One region of the Janthinobacterium sp. PLB04 genome, then DNA from elsewhere that is predicted to be linked to it. Evidence: predicted binding sites of a transcription regulator. Region 1 holds the regulator's gene; each other region holds the start of a gene.
The links. The regulator sigma-54, encoded in region 1, starts transcription at its own class of promoters, with help from an activator protein. The targets are predictions, from matches to a motif close to TGGCANGNAANCTGCTTT.
Positions count from the first base shown of each region.

Region 1 (7,383 bases):
CATCGATACCTTGCAGGAGTTCATGGAGCGGCAACGACTCGCCATGAGTGGCGATTAATGTTGCCAAGGAGTTCGCCCTTGCAAGGGCGAACCGTTATGCAGGCACGCAGCTGTGCTGCGTGAATTCCCTGCTGCACCAACGACTCGCCATGAGTGGCGATTAGCAAGTAGGTCGGATTAGCGCGGCAACGCCGTGCGTAATCCGACGACATTGTTGGCCCATGCCGCGGTGTCGGCTTACGCGCGACGCGCTAAGCCGACCTACGGTCGTGACGAGAGCGCCCTGCCAATCCCGGCAATATCACATTCCAAATTGCAATAATTTGTAAAGATAATTGCCTTGGAAGCGGAGCGCCGATCTTTATTGTATGATCGGCGTATGCATATCGTCCTTATCACCGGAATATCCGGCTCCGGTAAATCCGTTGCGCTCAATGTGCTAGAAGATACCGGCTACTATTGTGTCGACAACCTGCCGCCGGCCTTGCTGCCCAGCCTGGTGCAGACCCTGCTCGACGAAGGTACACCGCAACTGGCCGTCGCCGTCGATGCGCGCAGCGCCGAGTCGCTGACCAGCCTGCCGCACAATGTGGCCCTGCTGCGCGACCAGGGGCATGACGTCAAGGTCATGTTCCTGACGGCCACCACGCATTCGTTGGTGGCGCGCTTCTCGGAAACGCGGCGCAGCCATCCGCTGTCGCACGAATTGCGTCCGAACCAGAATCCGGCCAGCCGCCGCACGCTGATCGAGTGCATCTCGGAAGAACGCGAACGCCTGTCAGCCATCGAACAGCTGGGCCATGTGATCGACACGTCGGAACTGAGCGCCAACAAGCTGCGCGCCTGGATCAAGGATATCGTCGCCTCCGAACGCGCGCCGCTGACCCTGTTCTTCGAATCGTTCGCCTTCAAGCTGGGCGTGCCGCTGGACGCCGATTTCGTCTTCGACGTGCGGGCCTTGCCGAATCCGTATTACGACCTCGCGCTGCGCCCGCTCGACGGCCGCGATGCGCCCGTGATCGCCTTCCTCGACGCGCAGCCGAGCGCGCTGGAACTGCTGGCCGACATCCGCGCCTTCATCGAGAAATGGTTGCCGTCATTCAAGTCCGACAACCGCAGCTACCTGACGGTGGCCCTGGGCTGCACGGGCGGCCAGCACCGCTCCGTGTACATGGCGGAGCGGCTGGCGCAGTATTTCGGCCCCAACGAGCGCGTCGTCCTGCGCCACCGCGAACGCAGCTAATTAGTCGAGGTGGCGCAGGGGATGCGCCGCGGCTGGCCAGACGGGGGCAAAGAAGCGCGCCACCATGGCCGCATCGACGTCGTCCAGGTTGGCAGGGTTCCAGCGCGGTGCATTGTCCTTGTCGACCACCAGCGCGCGCACGCCCTCGAGCACTTCGCCATGTTCGAAATTATGACGTACCACCGTGCGCTCCAGGCGCAGGCAATCGGCCACGCCCAGGTGGGCGCCCCGCTGCAGCAATTCCAGGGTCACCGACATCATCAAGGGCGAACGCAGGCGCATGGCCGCCAGCGCCTTGGCCGCGAACGCGCTGTCATCCTGCGCCAGCGAGGCCATGATGGCGGCCACGGAAGGGGCGCTGAAATGGCGGTCCAGCGCCGCGCGCGCCGTGGCCAAGGGAGATACCCCCGCCTCGGCCTGGAAAGGCGCCGCCAGCGCCTTGATGGCCACCGGCAAGGCCTCGCCCCGCGTCGATTCGAACAGGTCCAGCAGCGCCCCCATCTGCGCCTCAGGCACGTAGACATCGGCCAGCCCCGTGTACAGGGCATCGGCCGCGTTGATCGTCAAGCCCGTCAAGCCCAGGTACAGGCCCAGCTGGCCGGCCAGGCGGGATAGAAAATAACTGCCGCCCACGTCCGGAAACAAGCCGATATTGACTTCCGGCATGGCCATGCGCGTGCGGCCCGTCACGATGCGCAGGCGGTTGCCCGGCCCGGCTTGCGCCACGCCCATGCCGCCGCCCATCACCACGCCATCCATCACGGCGATATACGGTTTCGGGTAGAAATGAATTAAATGATTTAAAGCATATTCTTCCGTAAAGAAATCTTCCAGCAAGGCACTGCCGCCTTGCGGCGTGGCCAGGCCCGCATCGTAAAAGAAACGGATGTCGCCGCCGGCGCACAGGGCTTTTTCACTGCTGGAGCGGATCACCACGGCATCCACCTGCGGATCGTCGCGCCAGGCCAGCAAGGCCGCGCTCAGGGCGCGCACCATCTCCAGCGACAGGGAATTCAAGGCTTTCGGACGGTCGAGCACGATATGGCCCGTGCGGTTGCGGATGGAAGTCTGGACGAAATCGCTCATGGCAGGCAGGAAAGAAGTGAAAGTGCAAACATTTTAGCCCCTGCGCGGCGAACATTGCGCTCAAAAGGTCCAGGCGCAAAAAAGGGCGCAAGATGTGCGCCCTTAGTTGATCACAACTGCTGGAAGCGGGTGGCCTTAGACGGCGACGACGGCTTCTTCCTCGGAGTTGTCTGGCAGATGCTTGATCGCCTCTTTACCGTGCCCTTGCACTTTGGTTTTGTATTTCATCACTTGCCTATCGAGCTTGTCGATCAGGGTATCGATCGCGGCGTACAGGTCGTGCGCCAAGCTTTCCACATAGACAGTCTTGCCGCTCAAACGCAGGTTGACTTCAGCCTTTTGACGTTTTTCTTTCTCTTTGAGGTTATCCACGGTCAGAATCACGGCGATATCGATGACTTGATCGAAATGACGTTTCACGCGCTCCAGCTTCGTTTGTACGTATTCACGGATGGCTGGTGTCACTTCGAGATGATGTCCGCTGATGGTGAGATTCATACACACTCCTAAAGATGATCGGGTTCGTGCGGTCCATCCTATCCGGCCCGCAGAGGAACCGAAAAAAACTTACAAACACTTACGCAGGCTCACTGGCGGAATTTTCAACGCTTCCCGGTATTTGGCAACAGTACGTCGCGCAATCACCATGCCTTGTTCCCCCAGCATGTCCGCAATCTTACTGTCGGATAAAGGATTTTTAGGGTCTTCTGCTCCTGTCAGTTGCACGATCAATGCCCGTATCGCCGTCGATGACGCTTCGCCCCCCGCTTCGGTGGCGACGTGGCTACCAAAGAAATATTTCAACTCGAACATGCCGTGCGGGGTCAGCATGTACTTTTGAGTTGTTACCCGCGAGATAGTACTCTCGTGTAAACCTAGTGTATCAGCTATTTCACGGAGCACAAGGGGACGCATGGCAACGGCCCCATGCGAGAAAAAGTTCTTTTGTCTTTCTACTATCGCCTGCGCCACGCGCAGGATCGTGTCGAAGCGCTGACGCATATTCTTGATCAGCCACTTGGCTTCCTGCAACTGTGCGCCCATGGCGCCCTCGCCCTTGCCCTGCTTGAGCAAGTTGGCGTACATGGCATTGACGCGCAGGCGCGGCATGACATCGTTGTTCAGCGTGACTTGCCAGCCATTGCGCGCGCGCTTGACGACGACGTCGGGCACCACGTAATCGGACACGTCCGAGGCGAACACGGCGCCCGGATGCGGATTGCACTGGCGAATCACCGTCTGCGCTTCGCGCAAGTCTTCATCGTCGCAATCGAGGGCTTTTTTCAGCTTGTTGAAATCGCGCTGGGCAAACCAGGCCAGGTGCTTTTCCACGATGACGAGGGCCATGCGGCGCGTCACCATGGCGATGTGCGGCAAGCGCTTGATTTGCAGCGCCAGGCATTCGGAAGCATTGCGCGCGCCCACGCCGGGCGGATCGAAACTTTGCAAGAGAGACAAGGCCGTGCGCATCTCGTCGGCGTCGATTTCCAGCTCTTCCGGCAGGCGCGCCAGGATGTCGTCGAGCGACTCTTCCAGGTAGCCATTGTCGTCGAGCGCGTCGATGATCAGCTCGACCAGCGCGCGGTCGCGCAATTCAAGCACCGTCACGCGCATCTGCTCCATCAAGTGTTCGCGCAGGGTGCAGTGATGGGCTTCGAGTTGCGGGCGCGAATCCTCGTCGTCGGGCGCCTTGCCGCGGCTCGCCTCGCTCCAGTCGCTGTCGCCGCCATCCGCAGCGGCCGGACCCTCGCCGGCATCGCCATCAAAGGTTTCCGCTTCGGCCGGCGCTGCGGGCGCTTCCTGGCCCGGCGGCTGGGGCGGCGCTTCGGCCGGCGCGGCCGTGGAACTCAAGGCGCCATCGGACAGCAGGCGCAGCGAACGGTCGAGCGGATCATCGAGGCGTTCGAGCAAGGGATTGTCCGTCAGCAGTTGCTCTAGTTCCTGGTGCAATTCCAAGGTAGACAATTGCAACAGGCGTATCGATTGCTGCAACTGCGGCGTCAGTGCCAGGTGCTGCGAAGTGCGCAGCTGCAATGATTGTTTCATTGGCTTACATGCGGAAGTGTTCGCCCAGATAGACCCGGCGTACCGACTCGTTCGCGATGATGTCGTCGGGGCGTCCCGACGCCAGTACCGAGCCCTGGTTGATGATGTAGGCACGGTCGCAGATACCCAGCGTCTCGCGCACATTATGATCGGTGATCAGCACGCCGATATTGCGCTCCTTCAAGAAACGCACGATGCGCTGGATCTCGATCACGGCGATCGGATCGACGCCGGCGAACGGTTCGTCGAGCAGCACGAAACGGGGATCGGTGGCCAGCGCGCGGGCGATTTCCACGCGGCGGCGCTCACCGCCCGACAGGGACAGGGCCTGGTTCTCGCGCAGCTTTTCAATCTGCAAGTCGGCCAGCAATTTATCCAGGCGCACCTCGATCTCGGCCTTCGTCAGCGGACGGCCTTCGACGGTCTGGATTTCCAGCACGGCGCGGATATTGTCTTCCACCGTCAGCTTGCGGAAGACGGACGCTTCCTGCGGCAGGTAGGACAGGCCCATCTGCGCGCGGCGGTGGATCGGCAGGCTGGAGATGTCCACGCCGCTGATATCGATGCTGCCGCCATCGGACGGCACCAGGCCGACGATCATGTAGAACGAGGTGGTCTTGCCGGCGCCGTTCGGGCCCAGCAAACCCACCACTTCGCCGCATTCGACTTGCAGCGAGACATCATGCACGACTTGCCGCTTGCCATAGGTTTTTTGCAGCCCGCGAACGATCAGGGTGCTGCCGCAACGAGTATTGTCCATTATTTCTTTCCTGGCGCAGGCGTGGCCGGCGCTTTCTCCGCCGCCGGTGCCTTGGTTTTCGGCTGGATCACCATGCGCACGCTGCCGCCATCCGGGGTGCTGGTGCCGCTGTTGGAATTTTCCATCGCAAACACTTCCTTGCGGCTGTCATACGAGATGAAGGCGCCATTGGCCACGTCGGTCACTTTCGTGCCTTCCAGGCGCGTCAGCTTGGCCCTGGAAAACAGTTTCACCACTTCCGTCTTGTTGTCGTATTCCACGCGCTCCGCTTCGCCTTCCACCCACAGGTCGCCCGCGCCATCGCGCTTCTGGCGGAAGGTGGCGAGCTTGCCGGGATCGGCCCAGAAGGTAATGAACTGGTAGCCTTGCGGATCTTCCGTGATCACGGCGCGGCCCGCCTTCATGGTCAGGGTCCCCTTGACCAGCACGACGTCGCCCGTCAGGGTGCGTACCTGCTTGATGTCATCGACGTGGCCACTGCGTGCCGTGATGACGGCTTCCTTCTCGGAATCGGCCTTCTCGGCATGCGCCACGCCCATGATGGCCAGGGAAAATACGGTCAACAGCAAGATGTTCTTCATAGTATGGTTTCCTTGTTTCATTCTGTCATTTTGCCGCCGCGGCCGGGCGCGGTTTCGGCGGGAGGACCATGCGCAGCGCATTCTGCACTTCCACCACGCCGGTGGCGTTATTCGCTTTCATGCCGATGCCATTGAGACGCGAGGTGCCCGTCAGGATATCGACAGGCACGTCCGTTTCCATTCTTTCCTCATCCGGGAACACCGTCAGCGCTTCCGTCTTGACTGTCAGGTTCTGCGCCTTCGGACTGGCCACGCGGTCGATCACGACATTGCGGTGCAGTTGCAGCCGGGTATTGTCCTGGTCGATATGCGCCAGTTCCGCATTCATGTTCATCGGTGGCATGCCTGGCGTGAGCTTGCGCACGAAGGGCCGGTCGATATCGGACGAATCGTCCAGCGGATAATGCGTGAGCTTGGTGCCCGACACGATATAGCTGGGTTTTCCCGTCAAGTCCATGCGCACCATGCTGAAATTGGTAATGAAATAGTCGGGCTCATCCAGATGCTTGCTGGCCGTGATGTCCTGGCTATTCTTGTTCATCACCTCGAGCAGCCAAAAGCTGCCCAGCGCGACAACAACCGCGCCCAGCACGGTAAAAATCATGCGCCAGCGATGGGCGCCTCCTGGCTTACGCATAGGGCTTCACTCTTTCAAATGTCACTGGCGAGGCGGCGCGCCTCACTCCAGGAACGGCGCCATGACGCGCGCATAATTGTCCTGGGCACGCAGCAGGAATTCGCAGATCTCGCGCACCGCGCCGCGGCCACCGCCGGCCTGCGTCACATGGTGGGCCAGGCCCTGCACTTCCGGGCGTCCGCCCGGCACGCTGACGGCAAAGCCGACGCGTTTCAGGATGGGCGCATCGATGACGTCGTCACCGATATAGCCGCATTGCTCTTCTGTCAAGCCCGTCAGCGCCAGCAGTTCGCGAAACGGCGTCAGCTTGTCGTGGCCGCCCTGGTGCACGTGAGTAATGCCCAGGTCTTGCGCGCGGCGCGCCGTGATGGCCGAGCGGCGCGCGCTGATGATGGCCGTCTGCACGCCCGATTCCTGCAGCAGCTTGATGCCCAGGCCATCATACACATTAAACGTTTTCATCATCTCGCCGTCCGGGCCGAAATGCAGGCTGCCGTCGGTGAGCACGCCATCGACGTCAAAGATCATCAGTTTGACCTTGGCAGCGCGTGCCAGGTTGTCCGCGACGCTATCCATCAGATCACCTTCGCTTGCGTCAGATCATGGATATGCAGCGCGCCCACCAGTTTGCCGTCAGCATCGACGACCAGCATCTGGTTGATGCGGAACTGCTCCATCACGGCCACGGCGTCCACGGCCAGGCGTTCGGGCGCGATGCTGCGCGGCTGCGCATGCATGACGTCGCGGATCGCCACTTGCGTGAAATCCTGCACGCGCTCGAACATGCGGCGCAAGTCGCCATCCGTAAACACGCCCACGGGGCGGTTGTCCGCGTCGACGATGGCCGTCATGCCCATGCCTTTCTTCGTCATTTCTTCCAGCGCCTGCAGCAAGGAAGCCTGCACAGGCACTTTCGGCACGCGTTCGCCGCTGCGCATGACGTCATGCACGTGCGTGAGCAGGCGACGGCCCAGGGCGCCGCCCGGGTGCGAGCGGGCGAAATCTTCTTCCTTGAAGCCGCGCAAGTCGA
Region 1 is NZ_CP088968.1:812,701-820,083, reverse strand. Features, by position in the region: gene hprK (HPr(Ser) kinase/phosphatase) at 1-58, shown strand, start outside; gene rapZ (RNase adapter RapZ) at 380-1,243, shown strand; gene LSO07_RS03515 (enoyl-CoA hydratase/isomerase family protein) at 1,244-2,329, opposite strand; gene hpf (ribosome hibernation-promoting factor, HPF/YfiA family) at 2,465-2,827, opposite strand; gene LSO07_RS03505 (RNA polymerase factor sigma-54) at 2,897-4,375, opposite strand; gene lptB (LPS export ABC transporter ATP-binding protein) at 4,380-5,135, opposite strand; gene lptA (lipopolysaccharide transport periplasmic protein LptA) at 5,135-5,716, opposite strand; gene lptC (LPS export ABC transporter periplasmic protein LptC) at 5,742-6,353, opposite strand; gene LSO07_RS03485 (KdsC family phosphatase) at 6,396-6,929, opposite strand; gene LSO07_RS03480 (KpsF/GutQ family sugar-phosphate isomerase) at 6,929-7,383, opposite strand, start outside.

Region 2 (7,383 bases), 250 kb from region 1:
CGTAAGCCATTTCCAGCGCTTGCACAACAAGGTCGGCATCGGGTCGTAGCGAGAATGCCCAGCCCACCGCTCGGCGAGCAAATAAATCCAACACCACAGCCAGGTAATACCATCGGCCTTGCGCCCAGACATAGGTGATGTCCCCGCACCAGACCTGATTTGGCGCCTCCACTGTGAATTCACGGTTGAGGTGGTTCGGAATATCGACCCGTTCCACCGTAGCCTGCTTATAGGCATGGCTGCCAGGCTGTTTGCAGACCAGCCCTAGCTCTTCCATCAAACGACTGACTTTGAAGCGGCCAATTGCCGTGCCTTCCTCGCGCATCATGCCCATAATGCTGCGGCTTCCCGCCGAACTGCGACTCTCGACGAACAGCTCGTGCACGCGGCCACGCAATGCCATGCGCTCAACATCAATGTGCCGGGCGCGCTCCCGATGCGCATACAGGCATGACCGCGCTACGTCGAACACCGAGCAGATCAACTCGATTGATTCGTCACCACAAATCTGATCGATTACCTCGTACGTTCTATCCCTTCCGACATCAAGAGCGCGGTAGCCTTTTTTAAAATGGACTTCTCCCGCTCGAGACGCTCAATACGTGCTTCGAGTTCCTGTATTCGCTGCTGATCTGGCGTCATTGCCTTGCTCTGCGGCGTGATGCCTTGCCGCTCCAACTGCAGCTGCTGCACCCAGCGGCGCAGCACCGATTCGCCGATGCCGACCGACCGGCTTGCCTCCACGTGGCTGTATCCTTGATCCAGCACCAAGCATGCTGCCTGCTGTTTGAACTCAGGGGAAAACGTACGTCTTTGCTTGCTCATCAAACACCTGTCCATGGCGAGCATTCTCGCCTAAATCAGTGTCCGGGTACATTAAACCACTACAGCGCGAGTCTTGTCACTAATGGGTCGACAGCCCAGTAGTCGACCTGATAGCTAGTAACGTCAATCTCCGAACGCTGATTGTATATCGTCTGTTCCTCGAGGCTTACTTGGGCATATGCGAACGTTGCCAGGCTAGGCTCCCATTGACAATCAAAAAAGCATCGTTTTATAACAGGCCATTTAAAATGCTAAGATAGCAACATTGCAATCTGAGGACCAATCATGGTAGAGACTTTGAGTTCGGCAATACAGGGAGTGACGTTGCTCCAAATAACTACATTGGCCATAGCATTTCTTGGCGCCGTTCTAGGCATCATCAACACGTGGCACGGACTCGATAAATCTCGCGTCAAGCTTAGGGTGAGTCCCGCGCACGCCATTCCGCTAGGTGGCGCGCCTTCGTCCATCGGACTTAGTATCACCGTGACAAACCTCAGTGCATTTGCGGTTACTGTGTGTGACGTCGGCATTCAATTTCGCAGGAGTAAGAAGCGAGGAACATTTTTTTCACCAATGACTGCAGACGGTGGAAAATGGCCGAGGAGATTGGAACCAAGATCATCTGTAACCATCTACGCAGAGCGCCCTGACTCGCGCAGCAATGGGCGAATAAGATGTGCCTATGCAACCACAGAGTGTGGAGTAAGGCAGACGGGGAGCTCCCCCGCGCTGAAGCAAATGGCGCGTGAAGGATAACGTCTGCAGACTTTCAGCCCTATGTAAGTTTCATCCTCGCACAGCACTAAAGTAGCATCCCAGTAACCACGCACGTTCGACTAAAGCCGCAGCCTGAATCGACCGCAATGCCGCCAGCATGACGCAGGCCTTCGCCAGCCTCGCCCGCGCATTGCTGCACCGCGCAATGACGTCCCGCACATTTAGGCGCAAGATGAGCACGTGCTTGCGCAAAGCAGGCTCCCGATGTCTGGCTTGCCTATCTGGGGAAATATCATGTCCGCACACACTTACAAGCTGATCGAACTGGTTGGCACATCGACCGAGAGCAGCGATCAGGCGATACGCGATGCCATTGCCAAGGCGGCGCTGACGGTCAAGCACATGGACTGGTATGAAGTGACCGAGTCGCGGGGACATATCGTCGACGGCAAGGTGGCGCACTTCCAGGTCACGCTCAAGGTCGGCTTCCGGCTCGAGTAAACGGATCGATTAAGGCCGGCGGCGCATTCACCGCCGCCCTGCCGCTCCCCGGCTTTCCAGCCACTCCCGGCCGCCGGCCTCCAGCGCGGTCTCGATGACCTTTTCCGGCAGGCTGTAGACGGTCGCCCAGCTGGCCCGGCCATCCTGCGTGTTGGCGGGAAAACTGTGCGTCTCGATGGGCCAGTGGTATTTGCGTTTGAGCGCCTTGACGATGGCGGCCAGGGAAACGCGGCCTTGCAGCGGTTCGGCGCCGGACTGGTCGCGGTTCGACAGCAGCACGGCCAGGACCTGGCCGCGGCCCGTGCGCGCGCCGGGGAAGGTGGGGGTTTTGTTTGCCATGGCCTATTTTACCGGGCAATGATCGGACGAGAGGCGATGTGCCGCACCTTTGATCCGGCGCAAGCGCCGCAGCGGCTTTGCGTCCATGATGGGTATTTCGCCAGGCGTGCCAGCGCCCCTCTGCCAGCCTGGGCCTATCATCATGGGGCACAGGAGCCTATCATGCACAGCCTGAACATCCACGCCATGCAATGGCAGCCCGTTGCCGATATTTCCGCCGTCGATCCGCTGCTGCCCGACGATCTCGCCTGCTTTCGCGAACTGCGCGATGTGCTGCAACGCTATGGCGCGCTCGACCGCTTCGGCATTTCCCTGATCCACCGCCATTTCGACATCGCCGACGATGAGGAGCTGATGGAGTACACGGATGCGGAAGCACGCACCCTGACGGTCAAACCTGTCAAGAAAAGCGACATCGACTGGAATCACACAACGATTACCAACTGGAAATTGACGGAAGGCGAGGAAGTGGCGCGCATCGGATGCGGCTGCGCACGCAATTCCGGTGGCCACCTCGGCTATCACCGGGGCACCTGAGGCTGGCCGGCGCCACCCGCCAAGCGGCGTCGGCCTTTCTTACACTTTGCTCCCGCCAGCTCGGTCCGCTTTGCGCAAGCAATTGATTTCACGTGATTTTTTTGTGTGGCACGCAAGCTGCTTATCCCTGTCTACGAGATGAATCCAGGCAAGTCATCCTGGATTCTTTGTCCCCCGGATTTTTCGAGACTGACCACGATAAGAGGCTGCGATGAACGTCGATCACACACGAAGCAAGACCCTGGGCTGGCTGGGCGCACTGGCGGCGGCAAGCCTGCTGGCCAGCGGCCAGGCGCAGGCCGGCGCGTACGGCCTGGCCGTCAATGAGTTGAACAATTTCCGCATCACCACCAGCGCCGGCGCGCTGTCGCTGGCCGGCGCGAACCGCAATGCCAGCGACAGCGCGTTTTTCGAAGGCGGCGTGGCCGTCAATCCGCGTGCCGTCAATACGGGGCCGGCCGCCAACGCCGACGTGCTGCAAGTGTGCTCGGGCGGAGGCTGCAGCGGCTTGCCGCAAAACAATTACGCCCCCAGCCCCAGTTCCACCCTGGAGTTCGCCCGCGGCGATGCACATGCCTTCGGCAACATGCTCAATGGCGGCGCCACGGTGCGCGCCGTGGCGGAAGCCCAGCGCAACACGGTCGGTGCCGCCACGTCCACGGCCGGCGACACGCTCACCGGCTCCGTCAACCTGACCCTGTCGAGCGCCGGCTTCATCACCTTCAGCTTCATGGGACGGCGCGACCTGCGCACCAGCGTGACGACCATGGGCGACAAGTCGAACGTGTCGATCATGGATATCTTCAATATCTCCTGCAACAGCGCCAGCCCCGTCGGCTGCCTGTCGAACGCGAATGCCGATGGCGTGATCTTCCAGTTCGCACCTGATGGCGATGCCAACAATGGCAGCGACATCAACGGCAACCATACGGTCGGCAGCCTGGATCCGTTCAGCCTGAACATGACGGCAGGCACCAACGACCCGGCCACCGGGCGCGCCTTCACGAATGGCTTTGCGATGTTTTCCCTGACCTCGAATTTCGCCCTGCCGGCTGGCAGCTACACCTTGAACTTTTCCAAGTCCACGCGCACCGACATCGTCGTCATCGATCCCCTGGCCGTGCCGGAACCGGGCACCCTGTTCCTGCTGGGCATGGGACTGGCGGCCCTGGCTTTTACGCGGCGCCGCCAGCCACAATAATCAGCGGCATGAAATAAAACGGCGCCTCCTGGGCGCCGTTTTATTTTGCATCAACAGAGGCGTGTTAACCGAGTCGCGCCAGCGCCTGGCGCGCCAGCTGCAACTGCTGCAGATAATAGCGGTGCAGCATGGCCGGATCGCTCAGGTCGCGCCCCAGTACCAGGCGCAGCTCGCTGACAGGGCAATCGGCGGCCTGGGTCTGCACCTGGGTTTGTACCTGCATCCCCAACTGGCGGGCCAGCTGGCGCGCCGCCTGCTCCTGCGCGGGCCGGTATTCGACGCGCGTGCGCGCCACCTGGAAGCTGGTCTCATTGGCCAGGCGCACCACCTGCACGGGACTGCCGGCCAGGCTGCGCGCCAGTGCGGCGGCCAAGCCAGGCACGCCATTGCCATTCACAATTTCCAGGCGCGGACGGGGTACGGCAACGGCGACGGGCACGCTGCGCACGGCTGCCGGCACACGCTGCAAGCGGGCCATGCCCTCGCCTTGCGTGATCTCGATGCGCGCCATGGCGGGCGCATCCGGCACCGGCGCGGCCACGGGTACGCCGTGCGGCGGCGCCTCCTTGCGCAAGACAGCCATGTCGCGCCGCAAATCGTGCTCCTGCAAGCTGGCCGCCTGGCGCCGCATGACGGCCGCGCGCGCGTGTTGCCCCAGCCGTTCGAGCACTTGCGCCAGATGCTGCCAGGCCAGCGCATTGAGCGGGTCGAGCAGACACGCCTGCTCCAGCGCGGGCAAGGCTTGCGCATCGCGTCCACTCAGATAATAAGCATGACCGAGATTGCTGAACAGATATGCCTGTTGCGGCTGCGGCGTGCCCGCCTCCTGCGTCAAGGCCAGCCAATGGGCAATCGCCGCATCGTGCTCGCCCCGCTGCGCGTGCAGCACGGCCAGGCCGTTGCGCGCATTCACATGGCGCGGCGCGGCGCGCAAGGCTTGCGCATACGCCGCTTGCGCGGCAGGCAGGTCGCCCGCATCAAAATACTGGCGTCCCGCCACGTAGGCGGCATCGGCAGCGGCAGCGGGCGGCGCCGGCAGCAGCGGCGCGTGCGCCGTGTGGCTGGCGCACGCGCCCAGGCCCAGACAGGCACAGGCGGCGGCCAGGCGGGAAATCGTCAAGCGCATGGTAGCTCCTTTCAGCGGCTGGCCATGGCCGGCACGAGCACGCGATACACTTCGATCACGGCCGGCCCCATGAGCACCAGCATGAGGGTGGGAAAGACGCAAAAGATCAGCGGGAACAGCAGTTTCAGGGCAATCTTCGCTGCCGCCTCCTCGGCCAGCAGGCTGCGCTTGCCGCGCAGGTTTTCCGAATGCACGCGCAGCGAATCGCCCATGCTGGTGCCGAAGCGTTCCGACTGGATCAGCATGGCGACCAAGGTATCGACGTCTTCCACGCCGCTGCGCAGGGCCAGGTTGCGCAGCGCCTTTTCCTTGGAAAAGCCGGCGCGCATTTCCATCAGCACCAGCTGCAACTCCTGTGCCAGCACCACGCTCTTGATATGGATTTCGCCCGACACCTTCACCAGCGCCCGCTCCAGGCTCAGACCCGCTTCCACGCAGACGGTCAGCAAGTCGAGCGCGTCCGGGATGTTTTCAAAGATGTCGCGCTGGCGCCGCTTGGCCGTGCTGGCCAGCACCAGGTTCGGCAGGTAATAGCCGATGGTGGCGCTGACGCACAGCAGCAACAGCAGCACGCTGCGCAACTGCGCCGCCATGGCGCTGGCCGCATACAGGCCCAGCACGGTGGGAAACAGCAGGGCCAGCACGCTCTTCGCCGCGAAGTACAGGGCCGGCGCGCTGGCCTGGCGCCAGCCCGCGTTCATGAAGCGCGTGCGCAGCGGCGAGCGCTCCCAGCCCTCTTCCGGCAGCGACAGCTTGCTGAACGGCTGCGCCACGCGCGCCACGCGCTCCACCCAGCCGTTTTCCGCCACCGCCTCGCTGGCGGCCGGCGCCATGGAACCGAACAGGCGCTGGCGCAAGGCACCAGGAAAGAAGATCAGCCATGCCAGCAGGGCCAGCGCCACCACCACGGCGAAGACAATCAACAGAAACAGCAGTTGCGAGCCAGTCATGGCATTTCCTCCGGTTGATCGACTGACAAAACGTTCAGGGCTAGGCGTGTCGCCGAAGGCAGTACGAAAGTACGACAAGGCGACGCAACAACGCCATGGACTTTTTTCAGAGGATCTCTTAGATGCGGATGCGGATCACGTTGCGCATCCACACGACACCCAGCGCCACCATGCCGGCCGCGTACCACAGCAGTTTGATGCCGCTGGGATCGGTCCACAGCAGGCTGATGTATTGCGGGTTGACGAGCGCCATGACGCCGATCATCACCACCGGCATCAAGCCCAGCACCCAGGCCGACATGCGCCCCTCGGCCGACAGCACGCGCACCTGTCCCAGCAGTTTTAAACGGGCGCGGATGATGCGCGCGATGCTGACCAGCACTTCGGCCAAGTTCCCGCCCGATTCGCGCTGCACCAGCACGGCAATGACGAGGTAGCGCAAGTCCGTCAGCGGAATGCGCGCGGCCAGGTTTTGCAGCGCCTCGTTCATCGGCACGCCGTAATTGATCTCTTCGTGCGCCATCTTGAATTCGCCGCTGATCGGCTCATTGAGTTCATCGCCCACCATCTGCAGCACATTCGAAAACGAGTGTCCGGCGCGCAGCGCGCGGGCCAGGAAATCGGCCGCTTCCGGCAATTGCGCCTCGATCTTTTTCAGCCGCGCGGCGCGCGCGCGCAGCACGACCATGCACGGCCCGCCGCCTGCCACGCCCAGCAGCAGCAAGGCGCCCGGTAACGGCATGGGCCAGATGGCCAGCCACAGCAGCGCCAGCAGCAGCAAGCCGCCCGCACCGCCCAGGAACTGCGCCACCGACCAGGACAAGCCCGATTGCAGCAGCAGGTGGTCGAGCCGTGCCGCCTGCGGCAGGCGCCGCAGGCAACGCTCGAGGCCGGGCGAGCGCGCATAGCGGCGCTGCTTGAGGATCGAGACCCGCTCGCCGCCCGCCTCGCCGCGCGCCGCCATCAGCCGCAAGCGCCGGTTGATGCGCCGCGCCGCGCTGCCGTGCGTACCCGACCACCACAGCCAGGCGCCTTCCACCATCAGGATGCAGGCGGCGAACAGCAGCACGGCAAAGCCGTAGAACACCAGGTCCATGATGCCTCCATAAAACAGATAAGAAAACCGTAGCGAGCGGATGTGATTTGTGGCTGAGAAGCGGAGCTGTGCTTTAGCACAGTGAGCA
Region 2 is NZ_CP088968.1:558,957-566,339, reverse strand. Features, by position in the region: one part of gene LSO07_RS02370 (IS3 family transposase) at 1-570, opposite strand, end outside; one part of gene LSO07_RS02370 (IS3 family transposase) at 570-825, opposite strand; gene LSO07_RS02365 (dodecin) at 1,840-2,046, shown strand; gene LSO07_RS02360 (hypothetical protein) at 2,074-2,385, opposite strand; gene LSO07_RS02355 (hypothetical protein) at 2,548-2,922, shown strand; gene LSO07_RS02350 (EDSAP-1 family PEP-CTERM protein) at 3,134-4,123, shown strand; gene LSO07_RS02345 (LytR C-terminal domain-containing protein) at 4,188-5,249, opposite strand; gene LSO07_RS02340 (type II secretion system F family protein) at 5,261-6,199, opposite strand; gene LSO07_RS02335 (type II secretion system F family protein) at 6,318-7,295, opposite strand.
Region 2: the regulator sigma-54 is predicted to act here: its motif matches at 3,029-3,046, upstream of LSO07_RS02350 (EDSAP-1 family PEP-CTERM protein).

Region 3 (7,383 bases), 680 kb from region 1:
TGCGGCGTGAAGTTGCTGCGCTTTGGCGACGTCTGGTGCGTCGATATCGACGGCACGTATGCGCACGATGATCCCGCTACACTGGACGAAGTGCGCCGCGATGGCGATTGCTACGTCATCGGCGGCACGGTCGAGGCAATCGAACTCGATTAGCCGGCAAATACGGCCGTTTTATCTTCCAGGCGCGCATGGTAGACGGCGATGGCCGGATAGTCGGGACGCTGCATGGGCGCCATCAGCCAGCGCTTGACGGACAGGCCCAGCACGATATCGGCCAGGGTGAATGCTTCGCCGCAGACGAAGGCGCCCGTGCGCTGCAGCTGCTGTTCCAGCACGCCCATCATCTTGTTCCATCCGGAAATACCGGTCGCCAGTTGCGCCGCATCCTGGTGGGCCGGGCTGTGGCGCACCAGCGACATGAAGGCGTAGCGCCAGCTGTTGTTCAAATCACCCATTTGCCAGTCCATCCATTTTTCCACTTCCGCGCGGGCACGCGGATTACTCGGCAGCAAGTCGTCGCGGCCCGCCTGGGCGCACAGGTAGCGGCAAATCGTGTTTGATTCCCACAGCACCAGGTCGCCATCGAGCAGCACGGGCACCATGGCGTTCGGGTTCAAGGCCAGAAAGGCCGGGTCGTCCGTGCTGCGAAAGCCGCTGCCCCAGTCTTCGCGTTCATACGGCAGGTCGAGTTCCTCGCACGTCCACAGGACTTTGCGGACATTGATCGAAGCGGCTTTTCCAAGAATTTTCAGCATGCGGGACTCCATAGGCAGGTGGGCGATCCAGAACTGTAGCCGAATTGGCCGCGCCGCGCATGTGAAAGTGCCTTGCATAGTTGGGGTTTTCTTGGCATCGTAGCCACCCATGAAACCTATGCGCCACCACATGTCCAAAATCCTCGCGTTCAGCCGCTTTTCCGTGCGCGACTTCCTCGCCACCGCCGGTCCCACCTTGCTGCTGGTCGGCGCGTTTTGCGCGCTCGCTTATTGGCTGGTCGACCCCGCGCCGCCACGCCAGGTGAGCCTGTCGACGGGGCAGGACAATAGCGCCTACGAAGAGTTCGGCAAGAAATATGCGGCCACCCTGGCCAAGCACGGCATCAAGGTGACCTTGCAACCGTCGCTGGGTTCGCAGGAAAACCTGCAGCGTTTGAACGCGGGCAAGACCGATATCGCCTTCGTGCAAAGTGGCTCGACGGAACACGACGATGCCGAGCGCCACGGCCTCATTTCCCTGGGCAGCCTGTTTACGGAACCCGTCTGGCTGTTCTTGCGCGAAGACAAGGCCGTGACGGAGCTGACGCAACTGAAGGGCATGAAGATCAACCTGGGGCCGGAAGGCACGGGCGTGCCCGGCCTGTTCCGGCAATTGCTGTCCGTAAATGGCGTCGAAGCCAAGGACTTGACGGTGAGCGACTTGCAGAACACGCCTGCCACGGTGGAGCTGCTGGAAGGGCGCATCGACGGTCTCGTATTCAGTTCGGCGCCGGAAGCGCCGCTGATCCAGATGCTGCTGCAAACGCCGGGCATCAAGCTGTTTGACTTTTCACAGGCGGAAGCGTACACGCGGCGCCTGCCTTTCCTCACGCACGTCGTCTTGCCGCGCGGCATCGTCGACCTGGGGCAGAACATTCCCGCGCAGGATTATCACCTGATTGCGCCGACCGCCACTTTGGTCGCGCGCGAAGACTTGCATCCTGCCCTGGTCGACCTGTTCGTGCAGGCGGCGGCCGGCATCCATGGCGGCACGGGCTGGTTCCAGCAGCAGGGGCAGTTCCCATCCGCGCGCTACACGGAGATTCCCGTCGCGCCGGAAGCGCTGAAATTCTACAAGGATGGCGCGCCTGTGCTGCAGCGCTACATGAGTTTCTGGCTGGCCAATTTCTTTGACCGCATGTGGGTGCTGGTGGTGGCGCTGGGCGCCTTGATCCTGCCCCTGTCGCGCGTGGTGCCGCCCCTGTACGTGTGGCGCATACGCTCGCGTGTGTACCGCTGGTACGGCCAGCTGCGCACGGTCGAGCAGGCGCTGGAAGACGTGCCGGAAGCGCAGCGCGCACAAGTCTATGCGGCGCAATTGCAACGGCTGGACCAGATCGAGGAAATGGTCAACCAGATATCGATACCGCTGTCGTTTGCGGACGGCCTGTATGGCTTGCGCAGCCACATCAATTTCGTGCGCAAGCGCATCTTGACCCTGATGGGCGAGCATCCTGCCGCGGAGGCGGGCGAGCCGGCCTGAAGCATCAAGCCAGGGCGGGACTTGCCTCCGGACGACGCGTGGCCGTCATCGGCAGCGGTTCCTTTACTCCTGCTTTCAAGCGCCCAGCCACGGTAACCCCGCCTTGCACCAGCCGCCGATCTGCTTGCGGTGGCCATCGGCGTCCTTGTCACCCTCAAAACCTTCGAGGATGTCGAAGCAGTTCATGTAGCCGTGTTCCGTCGCCAGCTTGGCGGCATGGCGCGAACGCACGCCGGAGCGGCACAGGAACAGCAGCACCTCATCCTTGCCGGCCTGGGCGGCCAGTTGCGCAAGGAAATCGGGATTCGGCACGCCACCCGGGTAGGTGGCCCACTGCACCGCACCATGCTGGGTATCGGCGATGTCGACCCGGCCGACCCAGTCGCGCTCGGCATTCGTGCGCACATCGATGAGCTTGGCGGCAGCGTCGAGTTGCAATAGGTCGTACGCTTCCTGCGGCGTGACGGCGCCGGCATACGGCGTACCTTCATTGGCCCGGCTGCGGGCGTTGGTCAGGATGTCGGCGGCGGTAGTCATGGCGTCCTCGATGAAAGTGGGCAGGTGTGTACGATTATAGTGCGCCGTTCGCGCCCCGCAAACGGGAAACCATGGTGCACAGTCTTTGCACCACAACGAGGCATTTTCCAGAAATTCATACAAAATGCACGATAATGGTGCGTTATTCGTTTTTTGCACTTGCATAGTGCATTCTTGATTTGACGCAAACGCAGCAGGAAAATCGCGGGCATGAAACTTTCACTGGGATGGCAGTAATTTTGTTGCCGGCACCAGGGGGCTCCTGGAGCTGGCATGGAATCTGCTATGATCCTTATGAGTTTTGGTGGCACGCAATGTTTGCTTCGCTTCATCAGCCCAGACGCACTAAGGTCGGCTCACCCCACATTCATTTAGGAGATACGCATGGCAATGACAGCCGCAGAAGTCTTGAAGATGGTAGAAGAAAACGAAGTCAAATTCGTTGATTTCCGCTTTGCTGATACCCGTGGTAAAGAGCAGCACGTGACGGTTCCCGTGTCGCACTTCGACATGGACAAATTCGAGTCGGGCCACGCCTTTGACGGTTCTTCGATCGCTGGCTGGAAAGGCATTGAAGCGTCCGACATGATCTTGCTGCCGGATCCAAACACGGCCAATATCGACCCGTTCATGGAAGAAACGACCCTGTTCATGCAGTGCGACGTGATCGAACCGTCGGACGGCAAGGGCTATGACCGCGACCCGCGCTCGATCGCGAAACGCGCCGAAGCCTACCTGAAATCGTCGGGCATGGGCGACACCGCCTACTTCGGCCCTGAGCCGGAATTCTTCATCTTCGACAGCGTGCGCTGGAAGATCGACATGTCGGGCTGCTTCGTCAAGATCGGTTCGGACGAAGGTTCGTGGTCGACCGGCAAGGACATCGAAGGCGGCAACAGCGGCCACCGTCCTACCGTCAAGGGCGGCTACTTCCCCGTGCCACCAGTGGACAGCTTCCAGGACATGCGTTCGGAAATGTGCCTGATCCTGGAATCGCTGGGCATCCCGGTTGAGGTACATCATCACGAAGTGGCCGGCGCCGGCCAGAATGAAATCGGCACCAAGTTCTCGACCCTGGTCGAGCGCGCCGACTGGACGCAAAACCTGAAATACGTGGTGTGGAACGTGGCGCACAGCTATGGCAAGACCGCCACCTTCATGCCGAAACCTATCGTTGGCGACAACGGTTCGGGCATGCACGTGCATCAATCCGTATGGAAAGATGGCAAAAACCTGTTCGCTGGCGACGGCTATGCCGGCCTGTCCGATTTCGCCCTGTACTACATCGGCGGCATCATCAAGCACGCCAAGGCACTGAACGCGATCACCAATCCGGGCACCAACTCGTACAAGCGCCTGGTACCAGGCTACGAAGCCCCAGTGAAACTGGCGTACTCGGCGAAAAACCGTTCCGCCTCGATCCGCATCCCGCACGTGGCCAATCCAAAAGGCCGCCGCGTCGAAGCGCGCTTCCCGGACCCACTGGCGAACCCGTACCTGTGCTTCGCCGCACTGCTGATGGCTGGCCTGGACGGCGTTGCCAACAAGATCCATCCAGGCGAAGCCGCCTCGAAAGATCTGTACCATCTGCCGCCGGAAGAAGACGCACTGATCCCGACCGTGTGCGCTTCGCTGGAAGAAGCTTTGGACGCACTGGACAAGGACCGCGAGTTCCTGACCCGTGGCGGCGTGTTCAGCGATTCGATGATCGACGCTTACCTGGAACTGAAAATGCAGGACGTACAGCGCATGCGCATGACCACGCATCCTGCCGAGTTCGACATGTACTACTCGCTGTAATGGCGCCATGCCGGCAATGTGCCGGTAGTGAATAAAAAACGCGGGTGAGGCGATGGTCTTGCCCGCGTTTTTTTATGCAGTACGCCAAGGCGGTGATCGTGCGGTGTTGTATAGTCGGCCCAGGAACGATGCGGCATGTGCCGACAGGAGTGAAGATTGACCAAGCATTACAGAATGGCGCTGATGGCAGGATTGCTGGGCGCGGCGGCACAGGCGCACGGGCAGCTGTATGTGTGCGCCGATGCGCAAGGACACAAGACGTACACGGACAAGCGGGCTGGCGCGCATTGCCAGCTGCTCGATTTACCGGGCGCCATGACGGAGCCGCCACGCAAGACGGTGCCGCTGGCCGGCGCGCCTGCCCGGCCCGCCATGCAGGCGGCGGCCACCGCGGCGCCTGCCGCCGGCGCGTTTCCCAAGGTCGATGGCGCCGAGCAGCGCGCGCGCGACCTGGACCGGCGCCAGATCCTGCAGGATGAATTGCGCAGCGAAGAGCAGAAACTGGCGGCACAGCGCCTGGAGTTCAACGCCGGCCAGCCCGAGCGCCAGGGCAATGAGCGCAACTATGCGAAATACCAGGAACGGGTGGCGCAATTGAAGGACAACATTAGCCGAACACAGCAGAACGTCGAGGCCCTGAAACGCGAGATCGCGAATATTCGGTAAAGCACATGACACCAGACAACCATTCCAGCCGTCCCGCCCACCTGGCCGGCCTTGATTTGCTCGCTTCAGCCGTGATCCTGATCGATGGCGACGGCCGCATCAGCTATGCCAACGCGGCGGCGGAAAACCTGCTGGAAAGCTCATTGAAAGCCCTGTCGCGGCAAAAGCTGACGGCGCTGTTCCTCAATCCCGACGAGCTGTCCGGTATTTGCACGCAGGCGCTCGAACATAAATTTTCCGACTTGCGGCAGGACCTGAGCCTGGAACGCCTGGGGCGCGAACCGCTGCGCGTGCACAGCATCATCAGCGCGCTCGACGCGCCGCGCGACGGCGTGCTGATCGAGCTGCGCGAAAACGTGCAGCAGCTAAAGCTCGACCGCGAGGAGCGCATCCTCGACCAGAGCCAGGTCAACAAGGAGTTGATCCGCAACCTGGCGCATGAAATCAAGAACCCGCTGGGCGGCATCCGCGGCGCGGCCCAGTTGCTGGAGCTGGAATTGCCGGCTCTGCACCTGAGCGAGCTGCGCGAATACACGCAAGTCATTATCAAGGAAGCGGACCGCCTGCAAACCCTGGTCGACCGCCTGCTGGCGCCGCACCGCCGCCCGCATATCGTGGGCGACGTGAATATCCACGAAGTGTGCGAGCGCGTGCGCAGCCTGATCCTGGCCGAATTTCCCAGTGGCTTGACTATTTCGCGCGATTACGATGCCTCGATCCCCGAGTTTCGCGGCGACAAGGAACAATTGATACAAACCGTGCTCAACATCGCGCACAACGCGGCGCAAGCCCTGGCCGAGCGCATCGAGGCGGGCGATGCGGAGCTGATTTTCAAGACGCGCGTGGCGCGCCAGGTGACCTTGGCCAAGGTCCGTTACGGCCTGGCATTAGACTTGCATATCATTGACAATGGACCGGGCATCGCACCCCAGATCCGCGACCGGATTTTCTACCCGCTGGTGTCGGGCAGGGAAGGCGGCAGCGGGTTGGGACTGACCTTGGCGCAAACCTTCGTGCAACAGCACCTGGGCGTGATCGAGTGCGAAAGCCGGCCTGGATACACCGATTTCAGGATCGTTCTACCCTTGCCATAAGCGAGGAGGTATCCCACCCATGAAATCCATTGCGGGACGCACACACTAATGAAGCCAATCTGGATAGTTGACGACGACGAATCAATCCGCTGGGTGCTGGAAAAAGCCCTGGCGCGGGAAAATCTCGCCACCAAGAGTTTTGCCAATGCGCGCGACGCCATCGCCGCACTGGAATTTGACACGCCGCAAGTGCTCGTGTCCGATATCCGCATGCCGGGCGCATCCGGCCTGGAATTGCTGCAGACGGTCAAGTCGCGTTTTCCCGGCTTGCCGGTCATCATCATCACGGCCTTCTCCGACCTCGATTCGGCCGTCGCAGCCTTCCAGGGCGGCGCCTTCGAATACCTGGCGAAACCCTTCGATATCGACAAGGCCGTCGAGCTGATCCGCCGCGCGCTGGAAGAAAGCCTGCGCGAGACCAGCGTCGAATCGGGCCCGTCGGAAACGCCGGAAATCCTCGGCCAGGCGCCGGCCATGCAGGAAGTCTTCCGCGCCATCGGCCGCCTGTCGCAATCGAATGTGACCGTGCTGATCACGGGCGAATCCGGTTCCGGCAAGGAACTCGTGGCGCGCGCGCTGCACAAGCACAGCCCGCGCGCGGCGCAGCCTTTCATTGCCCTGAACACGGCGGCGATCCCGAAGGATTTGCTGGAGTCCGAACTGTTTGGCCACGAACGCGGTGCATTTACGGGCGCGCAAACGACGCGCCGGGGCCGCTTCGAGCAAGCCGAGAACGGCACTTTGTTCCTCGATGAAATCGGCGACATGCCGTTCGACCTGCAGACGCGCTTGCTGCGCGTGCTGTCCGACGGCCATTTCTACCGCGTCGGCGGCCATCAGCCCATGAAGGCGAACGTGCGCGTCATTACCGCCACGCACCAGAATCTCGAGCAGCGCGTGCGCGACGGCCTGTTCCGCGAAGACTTGTATCACCGCCTGAACGTGATCCGCCTGCGCCTGCCCAGTTTGAGGGAGCGGCGCGAGGATATCCCCATCCTGGTGCGCCACTTCCTGGTGCAAAGCGCGCGCCAGCTGGGCGTGGAAGCCA
Region 3 is NZ_CP088968.1:1,491,741-1,499,123, forward strand. Features, by position in the region: gene LSO07_RS06480 (hypothetical protein) at 1-153, shown strand, start outside; gene LSO07_RS06485 (glutathione S-transferase family protein) at 150-755, opposite strand; gene LSO07_RS06490 (TAXI family TRAP transporter solute-binding subunit) at 886-2,238, shown strand; gene LSO07_RS06495 (rhodanese-like domain-containing protein) at 2,314-2,775, opposite strand; gene glnA (type I glutamate--ammonia ligase) at 3,160-4,575, shown strand; gene LSO07_RS06505 (DUF4124 domain-containing protein) at 4,732-5,241, shown strand; gene glnL (nitrogen regulation protein NR(II)) at 5,247-6,335, shown strand; gene ntrC (nitrogen regulation protein NR(I)) at 6,384-7,383, shown strand, end outside.
Region 3: the regulator sigma-54 is predicted to act here: its motif matches at 3,045-3,062, upstream of glnA (type I glutamate--ammonia ligase).

Region 4 (7,383 bases), 240 kb from region 1:
GATACCATTCAGGAACAGGCGGTCGAAGCCACCGAAGAAGGCGGTTTTTTCCGTGAAGGCGATCGAGTAGCCGTAGATACACCACAGCACGATGACCAGCGCGAACACCATGAACACCTGCATCAGCACCGACAGCATGTTTTTCGAGCGCACCAGCCCACCGTAGAACAGGGCCAGGCCGGGGATCGTCATCAAGATCACCAGCAAGGTGCTGATCATCATGAAACTGGTGTCGCCCTTGTTGGCGACGGGCGCGGCGGCTGGCGCGGCAGCCGCCGGGGCCGGAGCGGCGGCGGCAGGCGCTGCGTCAGGAACCGGCGTGACGGCGGGAGCGGCGACGGCCGTGGTTGTGGCCGCCTCCGTCTTGGCGGGCGCATCGGCAAAGCTTGGCGTGGCAATGCCAAACGCACACAGGCAGGCTATCCCAGCTAGCAATTTTGTTATATTTTTATGCATCAATATTCCCCTTAGAGCGCTTCGTTGCCGGTTTCACCGGTACGGATGCGGATGACCTGTTCCAGGTTGTAGACGAAAATCTTGCCATCACCGATTTTACCGGTACGCGCGGCACCTTCGATCGCTTCGATGGCCTGGTCGACAATGGCGTCATCGACGGCCGCTTCGATCTTGGTCTTTGGCAAGAAATCAACGACATACTCGGCGCCACGGTAGAGTTCCGTGTGGCCTTTTTGGCGGCCGAAGCCTTTGACTTCCGTGACGGTAATGCCTTGCACATTGATAGCCGACAAAGCTTCGCGTACTTCGTCCAGTTTGAACGGTTTAATGATTGCAGTAATCATTTTCATGGCAGTCTCGCTTAAAAGGTTTTGGACACGGTCAGCACGAGACCGGATTTCGCCAGATTCTTGCCGTTCGGAGCCAGCGATACGTTATTGGCCTTGACGGCTGCCAGGGAAACGGTCGCCACGCCGAAGTCCTTGGTCACGCCAATCTTGTAATCGCTGTAGCTGAGAGAATCGTTGTGCTCGACCTTCTGACGCCCGGCGTGCAAATTCAAGATGTAACCGTCGTGCACCTCGACGTTGGCACCCACGTCGAGGTAGCCGCTGTTCTTGCTGTCGGCGACACCGAACAGATTCGTCGTCGAATGCGAGTATTTGACATACATCGGGCCATAGCCGAGTTGGCCGTACAGCTCGAAGGTGTTGGCATTGGTGCTCAGTCCATTCGAGGGATAGAAATAGTACAGGCCGCCCACGTCATAGGTAAAATCCTTGCTGATCTCGCCCCGCTTGCCGCCGTAGATATCCCATTCCAGATTGGTGTCGCCGCCGCCATCCTTGATCCATTTGATACTCGACAACCAGGTGCCCACATACAGGCCCGTCGGGTTATGGGTATAGTCGGCGCCGCCGCTGATGGCCGGTTTCAAGCGGCTTTGCGACAGGCCACGGTAACGGTAGTCGCTGGTCAGCGCCACGTTATAGCTCACCACGTTATCAGGCACGGCTTCGACCGCAGCAGGCGCCGCCACTGCATCCTGGGCCATGGCGCTGCCGCACATGGCGGTCATGGCCAGCGTCAACGCTGCAGCTAAAGTCATGTTCTTGGACAGATTCTTCATGGCGATTCCCTTTTATTGAACTTTTAAAGCGGTTGAGGTTTAAAATCTTGGCTGGAGATCACAAAGCGTTCATACCTTCTTTAGCAGAATACGTGCCAGCTCCATTGCCACCTTGACAGGTGCGTTTCCGGCCATACATACCCTGCAAGCCTCTGGGCATGCGGGTACGGGCTGCTAAAGCATTGTGAATTTGCCCAGATTCGCACCAGATTAACGCCGCTGTGCACCGCAATGGTGCGATGCACAGGCCGCACCATAAAAGGACTGACCATGGACATGAATACCTTCTTTAACGATTTGCAAGGCAAGATCCATCAAGCCATCGAAAACTCGCCGGCCAAGGATATCGAGAAAAACGTGAAGTCGATGATGACCCAGGGCTTCGCCCGCCTCGATCTCGTCACGCGCGAGGAATTCGATATCCAGGCGCAAGTACTGGCCAAGACCCGCGCCAAACTGGACGCACTGGAATTGCGCCTGATCGAACTGGAAACGCGCCTGAACGACACCAAGGCGTAAAGTGCGGCCGGCAGGGTCCGTTATTGACGGACTTGCTGGCATACCTCAAGCCTGACGGCGTTTCTAACGCTAGACTGATCCTGCCCGCGCCCGCGCTACAGGGGAGTCTGATGAGCCTGGCCGTCCTGAAAAGCCGCGCCCTGGCCGGCATGGAGGCGCCCGAGGTAAGTGTCGAAGTCCACCTTGCCAACGGCTTGCCTTCGTTTACGATTGTCGGCTTGCCGGATACGGAAGTGAAGGAATCGCGCGACCGTGTTCGTGCCGCGTTGCAAAACTGCGGCTTTGAAATGCCGGCCCGGCGCATCACGGCCAATCTGGCGCCAGCAGACTTGCCCAAGGAATCGGGCCGCTTCGACTTGCCCATTGCACTGGGCATCCTGGCCGCCTCCGGCCAGTTGCCGGGCGATCAATTACATCACTATGAATTCGCGGGCGAACTGTCGCTCTCAGGCCAGTTGCGTCCCATCCGCGGCGCCCTGGCCATGACCTTTGCCATGCAACGCAGCCAGTCGGGCGCGCCACGCGCCTTCATCCTGCCGCAGGCGAACGCGGACGAGGCCGCTCTCGTCGGCGATGCCTGCATCTATCCCGCCCACAGCCTGCTCGAGGTCTGCGCGCATTTTGCCGCGCACGCCAGCCAGACCGCCCTGCAACGCCACCAGCCCGTGCTGGCAGCGCACGCTTTTCCGTATCCCGACTTTGCCGATGTGCAGGGGCAGCAGCAGGCGCGGCGGGCACTGGAAGTGGCGGCAGCGGGCGGTCACAACGTCTTGATGGTGGGGCCGCCAGGCGCAGGCAAGACCATGCTGGCCAGCCGCTTTCCCGGCGTGCTGCCGCCCATGAGCGATGCAGAAGCGCTGGAATCGGCTGCCGTGCATTCGCTGGGCGGCCACTTCAAGGTGGAACACTGGAAACGGCGGCCCTATCGCTCCCCGCATCAGACAGCATCCGGCGTGGCACTGGTGGGTGGCGGCAACGTGCCGCGCCCGGGAGAAATCTCGCTGGCCCACTGCGGTGTGCTGTTTCTCGATGAAATGCCTGTTAGGTCTTATTTCACCTGCCTGTCCTGTGCAAAAAATTTCAGAACGACCACGAAGTTGCCCACTCAAAAATCGATACGAGCACCTTGTTTTTCTATGTGGAAACATCATATAAAAAATAGCACTGCTTAGGAGAGTGCTTTCTTCAACCACTTCGAGGCTCGTCAAATAGTAATTCAAGAACAGGTACCAGCAGTGCACCGTCATGACCATGGCACCGAAGGAGCGCGACGACACGATCTCCTTGCGTGAAGGCGCCACCTCTTCCAGCTCCAGGCAAGAAATTCCGCGCAGCTCGTTGCACGTGCACTCCAGCACGACGCCGAAGTGCGCCCGCATGGTGCTGGGCGGAGCGTCCTTCAAGTCCTGCACGGTGTTAACACCCATGGCGCGCACCTTGGCGCTAATGCGCCGTCCGACACCCCACACCTAGCCAACGTCCATCCGTTCGTGCACTCACTATGCGCACGGTTTGGCAGCTGGTGTTCCCGCTCCACCTAGCACCGCAGTTGGTGCCGCAGGCTTACCGTCCCATTCGTTAAGCAGCTTGGTCACCAACTTGATAATATCTTGCGCGGTTTCCTTTTTGGCGACCACGGCCTGCAATTGCTCAATGATCTTGCGGATCGCAGCGAGTCCGTCCGGCGTAATGGTTTTATACCGCGTGCTCTTGGCCACGTAAGCGTTAATCCACGCACTGAGCTTTAGGTAATCTGATTGGATCTGCCCCAGTTGGATTTTTATGTAAGCAGTCTCACTGGCGCCAGCCTCGCCCGCCCGCGCAATAAGAGCATCCCGTGCCACGTTTAGTCCATTCTGCTTGCTGAGCAACCCAACTAAGTACAGGCTGCCTTCGCTCGTTGGCATCGGTGGAGTACCATCGGGTAAGTCTGGAGTCGTGAGAAAGTCTCCGCCCACCTTGTCTTTATCGCTCATTTTTTATCCTTCACAGTCTCGTTGAGGGTTTTGGCCGAATCGGCCTGCTTCTGTGCTGCCGCTTCGCTATCTTTCTCGATCAATTTACGAACCTCTGTCATGTAAGCAAAGTAAAACCCAGCCTTGTCCTTTGCACTTCGAGCCTCGCCCAGTTCAACAAGTGCTATGGCTGTTTCGTTGAGCTTGGCGCTTTGGAATGAGACGGCACTCTTAGTTGCACGCACTTCTGCTTCCTGCGCGACCTCACGCGCGCGCTTCGCTTCGATCCGGGACAGCAGGTTGCTCGATTCCTCCCTCAATGCATCGAACGAATGCTTGCGGTCGGCCTGGCCAGCAACATTCCAGGTCGCTGCTGCCCGGTACGCATCGCTTTCCTGTTGCATGGCTACTGACTCCAAATTGTCCCGTTGAACCTTGGTGGCCACAGCAAGAGCGTCACGTTGCTTCTGGAATGTAGCCGTGCTTTTCTGAACGGATTGCATGAGCAGGCCGATCTCTTTAGTGTTCTTACGGGCTTCGTCCATGTCCCTTTCAAGCGATCCGCAGCCTCCCAGAAGGAAGGATGAGAGCAACCCCACAGAAGTCAGATTTTTCATGGCATTTCCTCACTTCACGCGCGCAGCGATGATGGGAAGGCTGAGAGCCTGGGACAATGCGGCCAGATCTTCTAGCTTTATTCCGCTGGCGTTCAGTGCGACGATCTGCGTGATCGCAGCTTTGATGACCCCTTCCGTTTGCAATAGCGCTGCTTCAGATTCATCCAGCGCGGCCAATTCAACCTGGTCAATGATAAGGTACTCGCTTTGTTCAGCTGGGATCCTGCCTGCTGTGATTGCAGCGGCAAAGGAAAGCGCTGCACTTGAGGCATGCGTACTGCAACGATTTTTCACGCCGCTGGAAATGCTGGCAAAAAGGGGGGCTTCGGTGCAATCGGGAGTTGCAGCTTTGACAGAGGCCTGGCTGTCGAGCAGGAACTCCAACTCATCGAGGTAGTGGTTCCGCTGGTTCCTGAGAATGGCTTCAGTCTGTGCCGCGCGTTCGATGCGTTTCTCAGCTGCTGCGAGCTGCTGCCTGGTGAACTCTGCCTCCATGAGAATCCCTGCGGTAGGAGGATTTGGCTGCCCGGTCGCGCGATTGACGAGATTCGCGACAAGCGCCACCCTGTGCTCACCGATTGAGGGAGTACTTGATGTCTGGCCCTTCAGCGCCTCAATATATGCCTCCAGCAGCTCCTGCTTCTCCTGCAGCGCGGTCAGACGACCGGTCTCAGCAATTCGCTCAAGGACCGGGTTGTTGTTAACCGTTTCGTTGGAAGATGAGAACGGTATCTTATCCAGATCCTTCAGCGCGGCCTCCAACTTATTGGCCCACTTCTCTGCGGCGCCCGGCAGAGGTTCAGGCACCGAAGCGAGCAAATTTTTGTACTGCCTACGCTTGTTGTTTACGTCAGCAGCAACCACCAGCTTCGCGTTGTCAATCGCATCGAGTTGGGCATTGACGTCAAATAGCAAACCGCTAGAGCCTGTACTCCAGTTCGCAACGCATTCAGCGGCACGCACAGCAGCCGCACACTCCGTATTGAACCGCTCGATCAGTGGCCCCGTGACACCGTCGTTCTTCAGAAATTCCGGTACTTCAACGGGTTTACCCTTAATGCAGGTAAGGGCAGGCGCATCGGTCATCTCCGCAAACTTTACGGCAATCGTACTGCGCGCCCCATTCGTATTGGCAGAAGTCGTTTCCAGCACCCTCCGGGCCAACCCAAGCTGAACGACCATCTCAGATTTGTTCAGTTGTTTCTTGTCGGCCTTTTTAGGTTTTTTCACTTTGGACTCCCCCTCTTTTACTTCGGGCGAACACTCGGCAGGCTTTTTAAAGTCGATTTTCCCGGAAATCAAAGCGATCCGCTCTAACGTCTCCGACGCCAAGTAACCCCAAGAATCGTCCGCAGTTGTCGCGTCGATCATCTGAGCAAGTCTGGCGTCACGTAAGGCAATCTGGGCTCGACTTACAATCCCTTGCCTCACCGCTTGGTTCTTTACCAGGGCCACCCGTTCCGCGACGAGCGCCTTGCCAATTTCCGCATCATTGAACGCTTTGCTAGCGCCCTGTGCTGTTTTATCGTCCTTTACGTTATAAAAGGCTGCGCATCCGGTAAGACTAGTGAGCAAAACTATCGAACCTATTCCTCGAATAGCGAGACGCATTCATTCCTCCAATAGTTTTGTGGTTAGGAGAAGGAAATACCTGGCACGACTGGAGTGGCACCATCCGCACCGCTGCACTTATGAGTGCATTTGTTCAATATACCCTTGATGACAAACTGACATTCTCTCAAATTACCACTTCGACAATTACGCAACAGACGAGTTAAAAGAACAAAAAATGCCAGAGTCAGTGGCTCAGGCATATTGAAAGGTACTACAGTAAAAGGTTTGAAGGTTCGGTAGCGAGACGGATCGAGCGCAGGAGCGGCAGCCGGCCATTACATTGGACGGACTTATGGCGCGAGAGCGTAAATTCGATCGGCAGCCAACATGATCGCCGATCCCGCGATCGTGAATTGATCCTTACAGATCATGTGTATGAACTCGACGCCAGCCAGCACGCAGCTGCCACCACGAAAGGATTTACAATTAAGTATAGGTCACCGGCACCACCAGCGAGCCATTGAAGTGTTCATGGCCGGACTCGCGCAACAGGCCGATGGCTTGCAGCCACACCGCTCGCGGCAAGCGTGGTCCCATGTCGCAGTTGGAGCGCATCAGCGAGCTGCCCAAGCAGAAACAGCGCTTTGTGATGGAAATGCTGAAAACGGTGCTGGCCCAAGCCAACGCCTAGCGTCTTTCCTTAGCCGCTAAAAATTGAAGACGTACCTGCCCTTCGGTCCTACGCTCAAGTCCTGCTGTGACTTCCCGAAATAGGTGCGACGTTTTGGAAATTGCTGCGACGACTAGCCGTAAGTAGCAGAGACCACCGATTCTTGCTGCGCTACACTAGTCGGGATGAACTTCCGCTTTCGGCCAAAAGCGGACATTGACGCTAACGAGAGTCTAACTTTGGCTTTCGCTGAGATTTGGGTTTTGGTAGTGGCAGTTCCGCCGTGGTGCGCTGTGCAAGCTGTACTAGCCATTCTCGTTCATCCCATAGTTCACCGCTGATTAAATAGTACGGCTTGGCCTGCGGGTAGGGAGGCGCCTCCTGTAGGGTGCCGAGTTTGCTGATCCAAGCCCGGCCAGCCTCCGTTGGCTTGATGAAAAGACGGTCGTCTGCGACGATGGCGAACATTTTGCCATCGCAATA
Region 4 is NZ_CP088968.1:1,053,982-1,061,364, reverse strand. Features, by position in the region: gene LSO07_RS04635 (ammonium transporter) at 1-456, opposite strand, end outside; gene LSO07_RS04630 (P-II family nitrogen regulator) at 468-806, opposite strand; gene LSO07_RS04625 (TorF family putative porin) at 818-1,585, opposite strand; gene LSO07_RS04620 (accessory factor UbiK family protein) at 1,856-2,104, shown strand; partial or broken gene LSO07_RS04615 (YifB family Mg chelatase-like AAA ATPase) at 2,215-3,144, shown strand; gene LSO07_RS04605 (hypothetical protein) at 3,604-4,080, opposite strand; gene LSO07_RS04600 (hypothetical protein) at 4,077-4,676, opposite strand; gene LSO07_RS04595 (hypothetical protein) at 4,686-6,287, opposite strand; gene LSO07_RS04590 (TfoX/Sxy family protein) at 7,123-7,383, opposite strand, start outside.
Region 4: the regulator sigma-54 is predicted to act here: its motif matches at 1,666-1,683, upstream of LSO07_RS04625 (TorF family putative porin).